One region of the Gelidimonas denitrificans genome, then DNA from elsewhere that is predicted to be linked to it. Evidence: predicted binding sites of a transcription regulator. Region 1 holds the regulator's gene; the other holds the start of a gene.
What was found. The regulator sigma-54, encoded in region 1, starts transcription at its own class of promoters, with help from an activator protein. The targets are predictions, from matches to a motif close to TGGCANGNAANCTGCTTT.
Positions count from the first base shown of each region.

Region 2: the regulator sigma-54 is predicted to act here: its motif matches at 2,031-2,048, upstream of glnA (type I glutamate--ammonia ligase).

Region 1 covers NZ_CM146350.1:209,712-215,444, forward strand. Annotated here, with positions in the region: gene aroKB (bifunctional shikimate kinase/3-dehydroquinate synthase AroKB) at 1-154, shown strand, start outside; gene FKCLFG_RS01040 (deoxyguanosinetriphosphate triphosphohydrolase) at 181-1,323, shown strand; gene FKCLFG_RS01045 (enoyl-CoA hydratase/isomerase family protein) at 1,427-2,518, opposite strand; gene hpf (ribosome hibernation-promoting factor, HPF/YfiA family) at 2,715-3,080, opposite strand; gene FKCLFG_RS01055 (RNA polymerase factor sigma-54) at 3,187-4,659, opposite strand; gene lptB (LPS export ABC transporter ATP-binding protein) at 4,694-5,452, opposite strand; gene lptA (lipopolysaccharide transport periplasmic protein LptA) at 5,454-5,733, opposite strand, start outside.
Region 2 covers NZ_CM146350.1:1,948,864-1,954,596, reverse strand. Annotated here, with positions in the region: gene FKCLFG_RS09115 (TAXI family TRAP transporter solute-binding subunit) at 1-1,280, shown strand, start outside; gene FKCLFG_RS09110 (rhodanese-like domain-containing protein) at 1,299-1,760, opposite strand; gene glnA (type I glutamate--ammonia ligase) at 2,150-3,565, shown strand; gene FKCLFG_RS09100 (DUF4124 domain-containing protein) at 3,788-4,300, shown strand; gene glnL (nitrogen regulation protein NR(II)) at 4,382-5,455, shown strand; gene ntrC (nitrogen regulation protein NR(I)) at 5,519-5,733, shown strand, end outside.

The DNA.
Region 1 (5,733 bases):
GGGCCAGGCGCGCTGGCTGGAGCTGATGGAAGTCGACAAGAAAAACGAAGGCGGCCAGATCAAATTCATCCTCCTCAAGCCGCTCGGAAAACCCGCTATCATGAGCGTGCCGCCAGACATTCTGCTGGCAACGCTGCAAGCTGCAATTCATTAAATCAAATTAAATTTGACTCCAGGCCCATGAACCTCAACGCCGATCTTGCTCCCTATGCAGCCCAGCCGGCCACATCGCAAGGCCGGCGTTTTGCGGAGCCGCCGCCTTTCTCGCGCACCGAGTTCCAGCGCGACCGTGACCGCATCATCCATTCTGCCGCCTTCCGCCGTCTGGAATACAAGACGCAAGTTTTCGTCAATTACGAAGGCGATCTGTTCCGCACCCGTTTGACGCATAGCCTGGAAGTGGCGCAAATCGCCCGCTCGGTGGCGCGCAACTTGCGCCTGAACGAAGATTTGATCGAAGCCATCGCGCTCGCGCATGATTTGGGGCACACGCCATTCGGCCATGCCGGCCAGGATGCGCTGAATGCCTGCATGCAGGGCTATGGCGGCTTTGAACATAATCTGCAAAGCTTGCGTGTGGTCGATGCGCTGGAACAACGGTATGGCGCTTTCGATGGCTTGAACCTGACCTTCGAGACCCGTGAAGGAATTCTCAAGCATTGCTCACTGGAAAATGCGGCCAAGCTTGGCGCCATCGGCCAGCGTTTCATCGACCGCAGGCAGCCGTCGCTGGAGGCGCAGCTGGTCGATCTGGCCGACGCCATCGCTTATAACAATCACGATATCGATGACGGCTTGCGCTCCGGCTTGCTGACGGTGGAACAATTGGATGAAGTCGATCTGTTCGCGCGCCACCGGCACGAAGTCGAAGCGGTATTTCCCGGCATCAGCGGGCGGCGGGCGATCTATGAAACGGTGCGCCGCATGATCAACGCGTTGATCGTCGATTTAATCCGGACTTCCGAAGCCCGCATCGCGCAGGCGCAGCCGGCATCGATCGACGCGGTGCGCAGCGCCGGCACGCTGATCGCGTTTTCGGACCAGATGCGCCAGGACGCCGCCCTGATGAAGCATTTCCTGCATGAGAATCTGTACCGCCATTATCTGGTCAACCGCATGACGACCAAGGCGCGCCACATCATTACCGCGCTGTTTGAAGCCTTCATGGAAGAGCCGAACCTGCTGCCGCCGGACCATCGCCTGCCTGCCGGGCAGAACGACTTGCAGGCGCAGGCGCGCAAAATTGCCGACTATATTGCCGGCATGACCGACCGTTATGCGACGCGCGAACATCGGCGTTTATTCATGGTGGAAGAACTCTGATAATTGGAGCATTAAAAAATACGCCTCCAGGTATTTTTTAATTCCGCATATATAATATGCGGAAAATGCATTGTTTTTAACTATACTCCCTGTTTTTAAATGGTTATGCGAGGCTTCGCAGCGGATGCGCATGCGGCGGCCAGACCGGCGCGAAGAAGCCGGCGATCATGTCCGGCGTTACCTCCGCCAGCGTGGCCGGATTCCACTGCGGCGCGTTGTCCTTGTCCACCACCAGCGCCCGCACCCCTTCGATGACTTCGCCCTGCTCGAAGCAATGACGCACCATGGTGCGCTCCATGCGCAGGCAATCGGCCACGCTCAGTGCGGCGCTGCGCCGGAGCTGCTCCAGCGTCACGCACATCATCAGCGGCGAGCGTTTTTGCATGAGGGCCAGGGTCTGTTGCGCGAACGGCGCATCGTCCTGCGCCAACGATTTGATGATGGCCGGCACTGTATCCTGTGCGAAATGGCGATCGATTGCGGCCCGATGGACCGCCAGCAGGCTGGCCTCGGGCGCAATGCCGTGGTTGAAGCCGGCTGCGAAGTCGCATATGGCCGTTCGCACATCGATATCGTCGCCCGACTGGAGCATGTCTGTTAGCCGCACCAATTGCGCCGACGGCAGGAAGAAATCGGCCAGGCCGGCGTACAAAGCGTCTGCGGCTGTGATGATGTCGCCGGTAACGCCCAGATAGGTGCCGAGTTGCCCCGGACACCGCGACAGAAAATAGCCGCTGCCAACATCCGGGAACAGGCCGATATTGACTTCCGGCATCGCCATCTTGGTGCGTTCGGTCACGATGCGCAGCCGGCTGGCGGGGCCGGCTTGCGCCACGCCCATGCCGCCGCCCATCACCACGCCATCCATCAGCGCGATATACGGTTTCGGATAGTGATGGATCAGGTGGTTGAGCGCATATTCTTCGGTGAAAAAATCTTCCAGCAAGGCGCTGCCGCCACGCGGCGTCGCGATGCCTATATCGTAAAAGAATCGAATATCGCCGCCCGCGCAGAAAGCTTTTTCGCTGCTGCTGCGGATCAACACCGCGTGGATGCCGGTGTCGGCGCGCCACGCCAGCAGCACTTCAGTAATAGTTCGGATCATCTCCAGCGACAAGGAATTGAGCGCCTTGGGACGATTCAGAGTGATGCAGCCGATCTGGTTTTCGGTCGAAATGTGAACGTGTTCTGTCATGGTGAAGGTGCGCCTTGGCTGGAATGGTGAATTTACGTAAGTTTTATCTACTGATGTCACTCAAAAATTCGGAATTCTTTTCAAGTGTTGCAAGCACTGCGCGTATCTGGCATCAGTTTTAATCAGGTGTCAAAAAGGGCGCATCTTGCGCCCTTGATTGTTGCGAGTCGAATTGTTCGACTCTGCGTATCTCCTCTCAGGAAACCGCGGATTCTTCCGGCAGCTCGGGTTCTCCGTCCAGGTGCTTGATGGCATCGTGTGGGCGGTCTTGTACCTTGCCTTTGTGCTTGATGATCTGGCGGTCGAGCTTGTCGATCATCGTATCAATGGCTGCGTACAGGTTTTGGTCCGCGCTTTCAGCGTGTAACGTTTTCCCGCTGAGATTCAGGTTGATTTCAGCGCGCTGCCGTTTTTCTTTTTCAGGGAGCTTGTCAACGCTCAGAATGAGCGCGATATCAATGACATGATCGAAGTGGCGCGTAATGCGCTCGACTTTGGATTGTACATATTCGCGAATGGCGGGGGTTACTTCGAGGTGATGTCCACTGATGGTGAGATTCATAAAGCACTCCTATGGAAATTGTCACTGCCTGCCTCGGGCCTGGTGGGCCGGCCAGAGCCAAAATGCAGCAACAGCAACTGCATTGCAAGGACTTCAGACGACTGGACTACAAAGACTTTCGCAAATTGACAGGTGGGATTTTGAGCGCTTCGCGGTATTTTGCGACGGTACGGCGAGCGATGACCATACCTTGCTCGCCCAGCATGTCGGCGATTTTACTGTCGGAAAGTGGTGTTTTCTGGTGTTCAGCTCCTATCAGTTGTTTGATGAGTGCGCGGATTGCGGTGGAGGAAGCTTCTCCTCCGGTTTCGGTGGCGACATGGCTGCCGAAGAAGTATTTCAACTCAAACATACCATGCGGTGTGAGCATGTATTTTTGGGTGGTGACGCGGGAGATTGTGCTCTCGTGCAGGTTTAGTGTATCAGCAATTTCACGCAAGACAAGAGGCCGCATGGCGACTGCGCCGTGGCTGAAAAAATTCCGTTGCCGCTCGACTATCGCTTGTGCAACCCGCAAAATCGTATCGAAACGCTGCCGCATATTTTTGATCAGCCACTTCGCTTCCTGCAGCTGCGACGTCATCGAGCCGCTTCCCTTGTCTTGCTTGAGGATGTTGGCATACAGCGCATTGACCCGCAGGCGCGGCATGACTTCATGGTTCAAACTGACTTGCCAGCCATTTTTGCCGGGCCTGACTATGACGTCGGGTACCACATAGTCGGCACTGCCGCTGCCGAAAATGGCGCCCGGATGCGGGTTGCATTGCCGGATTAGCGTCTGTGCTTCGCGTAAATCTTCATCGTCGCAATCGAGCAGTTTTCTGAGTTTGTTAAAGTCGCGTTGCGCAAATAATGCCAGGTGCTGTTCGACGATGGCCAGCGCCAGACGGCGCGTAACGAACGGCGCTTTAGGCAAGTGGCGGATCTGCAGCGCCAGACATTCCGACGGGCTGCGCGCGCCAACTCCGGCCGGGTCGAAGCTTTGCAGCAGGGCCAGCGCGAACGTCAGATCTTCCGGTTCGATACCGAGTTCGGGCGGCAAGCGAGCATGGATGGCGTCAAGAGACTCTTCCAGGTAGCCATTGTCATCGAGCGCATCGATCAGCAATTCCAGCAACGCGCGGTCGCGCTGTTGCTGCAAGCTTAAATGGGCTTGCTCCAGCAGGTGCTCGCGCAGAGTGCATTCGTGCGCGCCGAGCTGGGCCCGGCCGTCGTCGTCTTCCGGCGCTTTGCTGGTGCGCGCCACATCGTCAAAACTCCAGTCCGATGCGGCCGTCTGTGCATCGGGCGTATCCAATCCGGCATCTGCTTCGGCGGCGCTGCCGCCTTGCGTACCGGCTGGATCGGTTTCAGTTGAGGCTGTGGTGGCAGGGCTGGTGCTGATTACGCCATCGGCCAGCAAACGCACCGAATGGTCGAGCGGATCGTCCAGCCGTTCCAGCAGCGGGTTGTCGCACAGAATCTGTTCTAGTTCCTGATGCAGCTCCAGCGTCGACAGTTGCAGCAGGCGAATCGATTGCTGCAACTGCGGCGTCAGCGCAAGATGCTGCGAAGTGCGCAGCTGGAGTGATTGCTTCATACCGAAAGGACTTGTCGCATCAGGTGGTTTATCTTCACATGCGGAAATGTTCGCCCAGGTACACCCGCCGCACCGAGGCATCTTCAATGATGTCGTCGGGCTGACCGCTGGCCAGCACGGCACCCTGGTTGATGATATAGGCACGATCGCAGATGCCGAGGGTTTCGCGCACATTGTGGTCGGTGATCAGCACGCCGATGCCGCGCTCCTTGAGGAAACGCACGATGCGCTGAATCTCGATGACGGCAATCGGGTCGATCCCGGCAAACGGTTCATCGAGCAGGATGAAGCGCGGGTTGGTGCCCAGCGCCCGGGCGATCTCGACCCGCCGGCGTTCGCCGCCGGAAAGCGACAGCGCCTGATTTTCGCGCAATTTTTCAATTTGCAAGTCGGCCAGCAGCTTGTTCAGGCGTTCTTCAATGGCAGCTTTCGAGAGCGCTTTACCATTTTCTTTTTGCAATTCCAGTACTGCACGGATATTGTCCTCGACCGTCAGTTTACGAAAAACCGAGGCTTCCTGCGGCAGGTAAGACAGACCGAGTAACGCGCGGCGATGGATCGGCAGGCGCGAAATGTCGACGCCGTCGAGATCGATGGTGCCGGCGTCGGATGGCACCAAACCCACGATCATGTAAAACGATGTCGTCTTGCCGGCCCCGTTGGGGCCTAGCAAGCCGACCACTTCGCCGCTTTTTACTTCCAGCGAGATGTCGCGCACGACCAGCCGTTTGCTGTAACTTTTTTGCAGGCCGCGCACGCTCAGGGTACTGCCTGGGATACTGGATTGGCTCATCTTATTGGCCCTTTACAGTACGCGGCTGGATGGTCACCTTGATGCGCCCGTTGCCCGGCGTGCCGACACCGCTGGCGCTGTTGGTAACGTTGAAGAATTCGCTGCCGCTGTTGTAGGAAATGAATTCGCCTTCGACTTCGTCGATGGTCTTGCTGCCATCGAGCCGCTTGAGCTTTGCGTGCGAAAACAATTTGGCTATTTCTGCCTTGGTATCGTATTCGATCCGTTCTGCCTGTCCTTCCACCCACAGGTTGGGACCGCCATCGCGCTTCTGGCGAAAG
Region 2 (5,733 bases), 1.7 Mb from region 1:
CCACCATTCTGATTATTGCACTGATTTGTGGCCTCGCTTACTGGCTGGTGGACCCATCCCCGCCATCCCAAATTACACTTTCCACCGGCCAGGAAAATAGCGCGTACCAGGCATTTGCCGGCAAGTACGCAAAAGCGCTGGCAAAGCAGGGCATCAGCATCAAGTTCAAAGCGTCGCTGGGCTCGGAAGAAAACCTGCGACGGCTTGAAGACCCGGATTCCGGAGTGGATATCGCGTTTGTCCAGAGCGGCTCGATCAAGCTGGAGCAGGCGCAGCAACACGGCATGTTGTCGCTCGGGAGTTTATTCACCGAGCCGGTCTGGCTGTTTTACCGTGAATCCAAAAATATTACACAATTGACCCAGCTGAAGGGCATGTCGATCAATGTCGGGCCCGAAGGCACCGGCGTGCCGCGCCTGGTCAGGCAACTGCTGGACGTCAATGGCATCGAGGCCAGTGATTTGACGCTCGGCAGCCTGGAAAACACGCCCGCGACAATGGCTCTGCTGGCAGGGCAAATCGATGGCTTGGTATTCAGTTCGGCACCGGATGCACCCTTGATCCAGATGTTGCTGCAAACGCCAGGGATTAAATTGTTTAATTTTACCCAGGCCGAGGCTTACTCCCGACGCTTTCCTTATTTGACGCATGTTGTCTTGCCGCGTGGCATTGTTGATCTGGGACGGGATTTGCCAGCCGAGGATTATCATTTGATCGCGCCGACGGCTACCTTGGTGGCGCGCGCCGGTTTGCATCCGTCCCTGATTGATCTGCTGGTACAGGCGGCGGCTGAGATCCATGGCGGCGCCGGCTGGTTCAGTAAAAGAGGTGATTTTCCGACTGCCAGTTATACCGAAATCCCGGTGGCCCCGGAAGCCGAGAAATTCTACAAAAGCGGGCCGCCGCTAATGCAACGATACCTGCCGTTCTGGCTGGCGAATTTTTCCGAGCGCATGTGGGTCGTGGTGGTGGCGCTGGGAGCACTGATTCTGCCGCTGTCGCGCATCGTGCCGCCGCTCTATGTATGGCGCATTCGTTCGCGCATCTATCGCTGGTACGGCCAGCTGCGCATCGTCGAACAGACGATAGAGGACGTGCCACCGGAAAAGCGGGCCGAAGTGTATGCGACGCAATTGAAACGGCTGGGCGAGATCGAGGCGAGCGTAAACCGGATTTCGATTCCGTTATCTTTCGCCCAAGGTGTGTATGACTTGCGCAGTCATATCGATTTTGTGCGCAAGCGGGTACTGTTGTTGATGCGCGGTAGCGACGGAGCCTGATTTCTCTTTTACATCAAATCAGGCACCGGTCCAGGGCAGTTCGGCATGACACCAGCCGCCTACGGTCTTGCGATGGCCATCGGCGTTTTTGTTGCCTTCGAAGCCCTCGAGAATATCGAAGCAGTGCAGGTAATCATTTTCTGTGGCTAGCTTGGCCGCATGGCGCGAGCGCACGCCAGAGCGGCACAGGAACAGCAGAATATTATCCTTACTTGCCACCTGCTTCAACTGGGCCAGAAAATCCGGATTCGGGATGCTGCCCGGATAGATGTTCCACTGCACCGCTGCCAGCTGGATATCATTAATGTCTACTTTTCCAACCCAGTCGCGTTCGGCATTGGTACGCACATCGATAAGTTTGACCTTGATGTTTGCCTGCAATAAAGTGAACGCTTCCTGAGGTGTGACGGCACCGGCATAGGGAAGAGATTGCTCTGCGCCGCGCTGTCTCGCGATGGCAAGAATGTCACGAGGATTCATATTCAGCCTTGCATAGTAGGATCGGTAAAATAATTATAATGCGTGAAACGACATTGCATGCAGATCATTGATGGCAATTGTTTTGGAATGGCGCGCACTGTTTTGATGCAAAACAAGATATTTTTATATTGGCGCACTAAATTAGCGCTTAATATTTTATTTGCACCGATATGGTGAGTCGTGCTGGATTGCAATGCATAAATTGATTGTTATGCGGCTGAAATACCTTATAAAACTGGCTTGGCTAATGTCTTGTGAAGTGGAAGTTCATGGCATGGAATCTGCTATGATCTTTCGCTGAAGTCTGATCGCACTGGGGATGTGGGTTGGCTTAATGGTTTGTTAAATACATAATTCGAATTATTTTTATCTTTATTGAGGAGTTTCGCATGGCAATGACAGCCGCAGAAGTCTTGAAGATGGCCAAAGACAACGAAGTCAAATTCGTTGATTTTCGCTTTGCAGATACAAGGGGCAAAGAACAGCACGTGACTGTTCCGGTATCTCATTTTGATATGGACAAATTCGAGTCCGGCCATGCATTCGATGGCTCTTCGGTCGCTGGCTGGAAAGGTATTGAAGCGTCCGACATGTTGCTGATGCCAGATCCGTCAACTGCCAATATCGATCCGTTCATGGAAGAAACCACATTGTTCATGCAGTGTGACGTGATCGAACCATCCGATGGCAAAGGCTATGACCGCGACCCACGCTCGATTGCCAAACGCGCCGAAGCCTACCTGAAATCGTCTGGCCTGGGCGACACCGCCTACTTTGGTCCGGAACCTGAATTCTTTATTTTTGATAGCGTGCGCTGGAATGTCGATATGTCCGGCTGCTTCGTCAAGATCGATTCTGATGAAGCATCCTGGTCGACCGGCGCCAAGCTTGAAGGCGGCAACAGCGGCCATCGTCCTGCTGTCAAGGGCGGTTATTTCCCAGTGCCACCAGTCGACAGTTTCCAGGACATGCGTTCTGAAATGTGCCTGATTCTGGAGGGCCTCGGGATTCCGGTTGAAGTGCATCACCACGAAGTCGGCGGTGCCGGCCAGAATGAAATCGGTACCAGATTCTCGACGCTGGTTGAGCGTGCGGACTGGACCCAGAATATGAAATATGTGGTCTGGAACGTCGCCCACACCTATGGTAAAACAGCAACTTTCATGCCGAAGCCGCTGGTTGGCGACAATGGTTCCGGCATGCATGTGCATCAATCGGTCTGGAAAGACGGCAAAAACCTGTTTGCAGGCGACGGCTATGCCGGTTTGTCGGACTTCGCGCTGTACTACATCGGCGGCATCATCAAGCATGCGCGTGCTTTGAACGCGATCACCAACCCTGGCACCAACTCCTACAAGCGTCTGGTTCCAGGCTATGAAGCACCGGTCAAGCTGGCATATTCGGCCCGCAATCGCTCCGCTTCGATCCGCATTCCGCACGTGGCAAATCCGAAAGGACGCCGGGTTGAAGCGCGTTTCCCGGATCCTCTGGCTAACCCGTACCTGTGCTTCGCTGCTCTGTTGATGGCTGGCCTGGACGGCGTGCAAAACAAGATTCATCCGGGCGAAGCAGCGACCAAAGATCTATACCATTTGCCGCCTGAAGAAGAAGCACTGATCCCGACAGTATGTTCTTCGCTTGAGCAAGCTCTGGAAGCGCTGGACCAGGATCGCGAATTCCTGACCCGCGGCGGTGTTTTCAGCGACAGCATGATTGATGCATATTTGGAACTGAAAATGACTGAAGTGCAGCGTATTCGTATGACGACGCATCCAGTTGAATTCGACATGTATTACTCGTCATAAGCTACTCGTCGTAAGTTACACGCATAATATTTGGCATGGCGGTAGTCAAAAGATCGACTCCAGTGTCAAACAAGAAACAGGCGGGCAGTGCTTCGGCGCTGCCCGCCTGTTTTTTTGAGGGCTTGTTGTTGCAATGGCGCAAATTGGGCGATTGTCGTTGGTGTTGCATTGTGACTTGCCATAAACTAACAAGCGTCTTGAATTGCTTCAGAAAAAGGGTTTATGAAACAACAACTTGCCGCACTTAAGCTCGCATCGATGCTCGCACTTATACTGTCTACTGCGGCAGCCGGGCATGCATATGCGCAGTCTGGGGTGTATCTGTGCATCGATCAAAATGGCAAAAAAGAATATAAAAACACCGGTGAAACCAAGGGCTGCAAAAAAATTGATCTGCCCGACATCACCACTTTTGCTGCGCCGCCGCCAAAAGCGCCAGTAGCCGGTCCGAGCAGGAAATCGACCGCTACACCCTCCGATTTTCCGAAGGTGGATGGCAATGTGCAAAAAGAGCGCGACAACGATCGCAAACAGATTTTGCAAAATGAGTTGAAGACCGAACAGCAGAAACTGGAAAATTTGGAAAAAGAATATAACAATGGCCAACCGGACCGCCTGGGTAGCGAGCGCAACTATGCCAAGTACCAGGAGCGGGTCAAGGGTATGGAGGAAGCGATTCACCGTTCGCAGCGCAATCTGGAAGCGCTGAAGCGTGAAATCGGCAACATGAAATAATTGTGCCTGCCTGTTGCGCGGGCATGCAGTCCAGGGTCGCTATATAGTGTATAGCGGCCTTTATTTTTTTGGGGGAGGCACGTGAAAACATCATTAATTTCATTGGCAGGTCTGGATCTGCTGTCGTCGGCCGTGATCGTGCTCGACGCACAAGGTTGCATCACTTATGTCAATCCGGCGGCCGAGATTTTGCTGGAAAGCGCATCCCGCACTCTGATGGGGCAGGCTTTGACGGCCCTGTTCGTTAATGGTGCGGAGCTGGAGACGGTGTTCCAACAGGCCTGCGCACACCAGTTTTCCGACAAGCGCCAGGACTTGACGCTGCAGCGCACCGGGCGCGAGCCCTTGTGCGTGGACAGCATCATTACCGCGCTCGATAGCGCCGAGATGCCGGTATTGATCGAGTTGCGCGAAAACGTGCAGCAGCTCAAGTTGGACCGGGAAGAGCGCATTATCGATCAGAGCCAGGCCAACAAGGAGCTGATTCGCAATCTGGCGCATGAGATCAAGAACCCGCTGGGCGGCATTCGCGGCGCGGCGCAACTGCTGGAGCTGGAACTGCCGGAGCGGCAGCTGAAGGAATTGCGCGAGTACACGCAAGTCATCATCAAGGAGGCCGACCGCCTGCAAGTCCTGGTGGACCGCTTGCTGGCGCCGCAACGGCATGCGCATATCGTCGGCGACGTCAATATCCATGAAGTGTGCGAACGGGTGCGCAGCCTGATCGTGGCTGAATTCCCGCTCGGCTTGCACATCAAGCGCGATTACGACCTCTCGATTCCGGAATTCCGGGGCGACAAGGAGCAACTGATCCAAGCGGTGCTGAATATTGCGCACAACGCCGCGCAAGCGCTGTCGCAGCGGATTCTGGCCGGCGACGCCGAGTTGATCATCAAGACCCGCATCCTGCGTCAGGTCACGCTGGCCAAGGTGCGTTACAGGCTGGCATTAGACTTGCATATCACCGATAACGGACCGGGCATCCCGCCAGAAATCCAGGACCACATTTTCTTCCCGCTGGTGTCGGGGCGGGATGGCGGTAGCGGATTGGGGCTGACGCTGGCGCAAACATTCGTGCAGCAGCATCTGGGCGTGATCGAATGCGAAAGCCGGCCGGGATATACCGATTTCAGGATGCTGCTGCCGCTGCCATGATGGTGTGGCGATGGCGGTCGCCACACAACGAGTGCGATGCATAACGCAGGAGATACAAGAAATATGAAGCCAATCTGGATTGTTGACGACGACGAATCGATACGCTGGGTGCTGGAAAAGGCGCTGGCGCGTGAAAACCTGATCACCCGCAGTTTCACCAATGCGCGCGATGCGATTGCCGCGCTGGCGGTCGAGACGCCGCAGGTGCTGGTGTCCGATATCCGCATGCCGGGTGCATCCGGCCTGGAATTGCTGCAGACCGTGAAGACCCAATATCC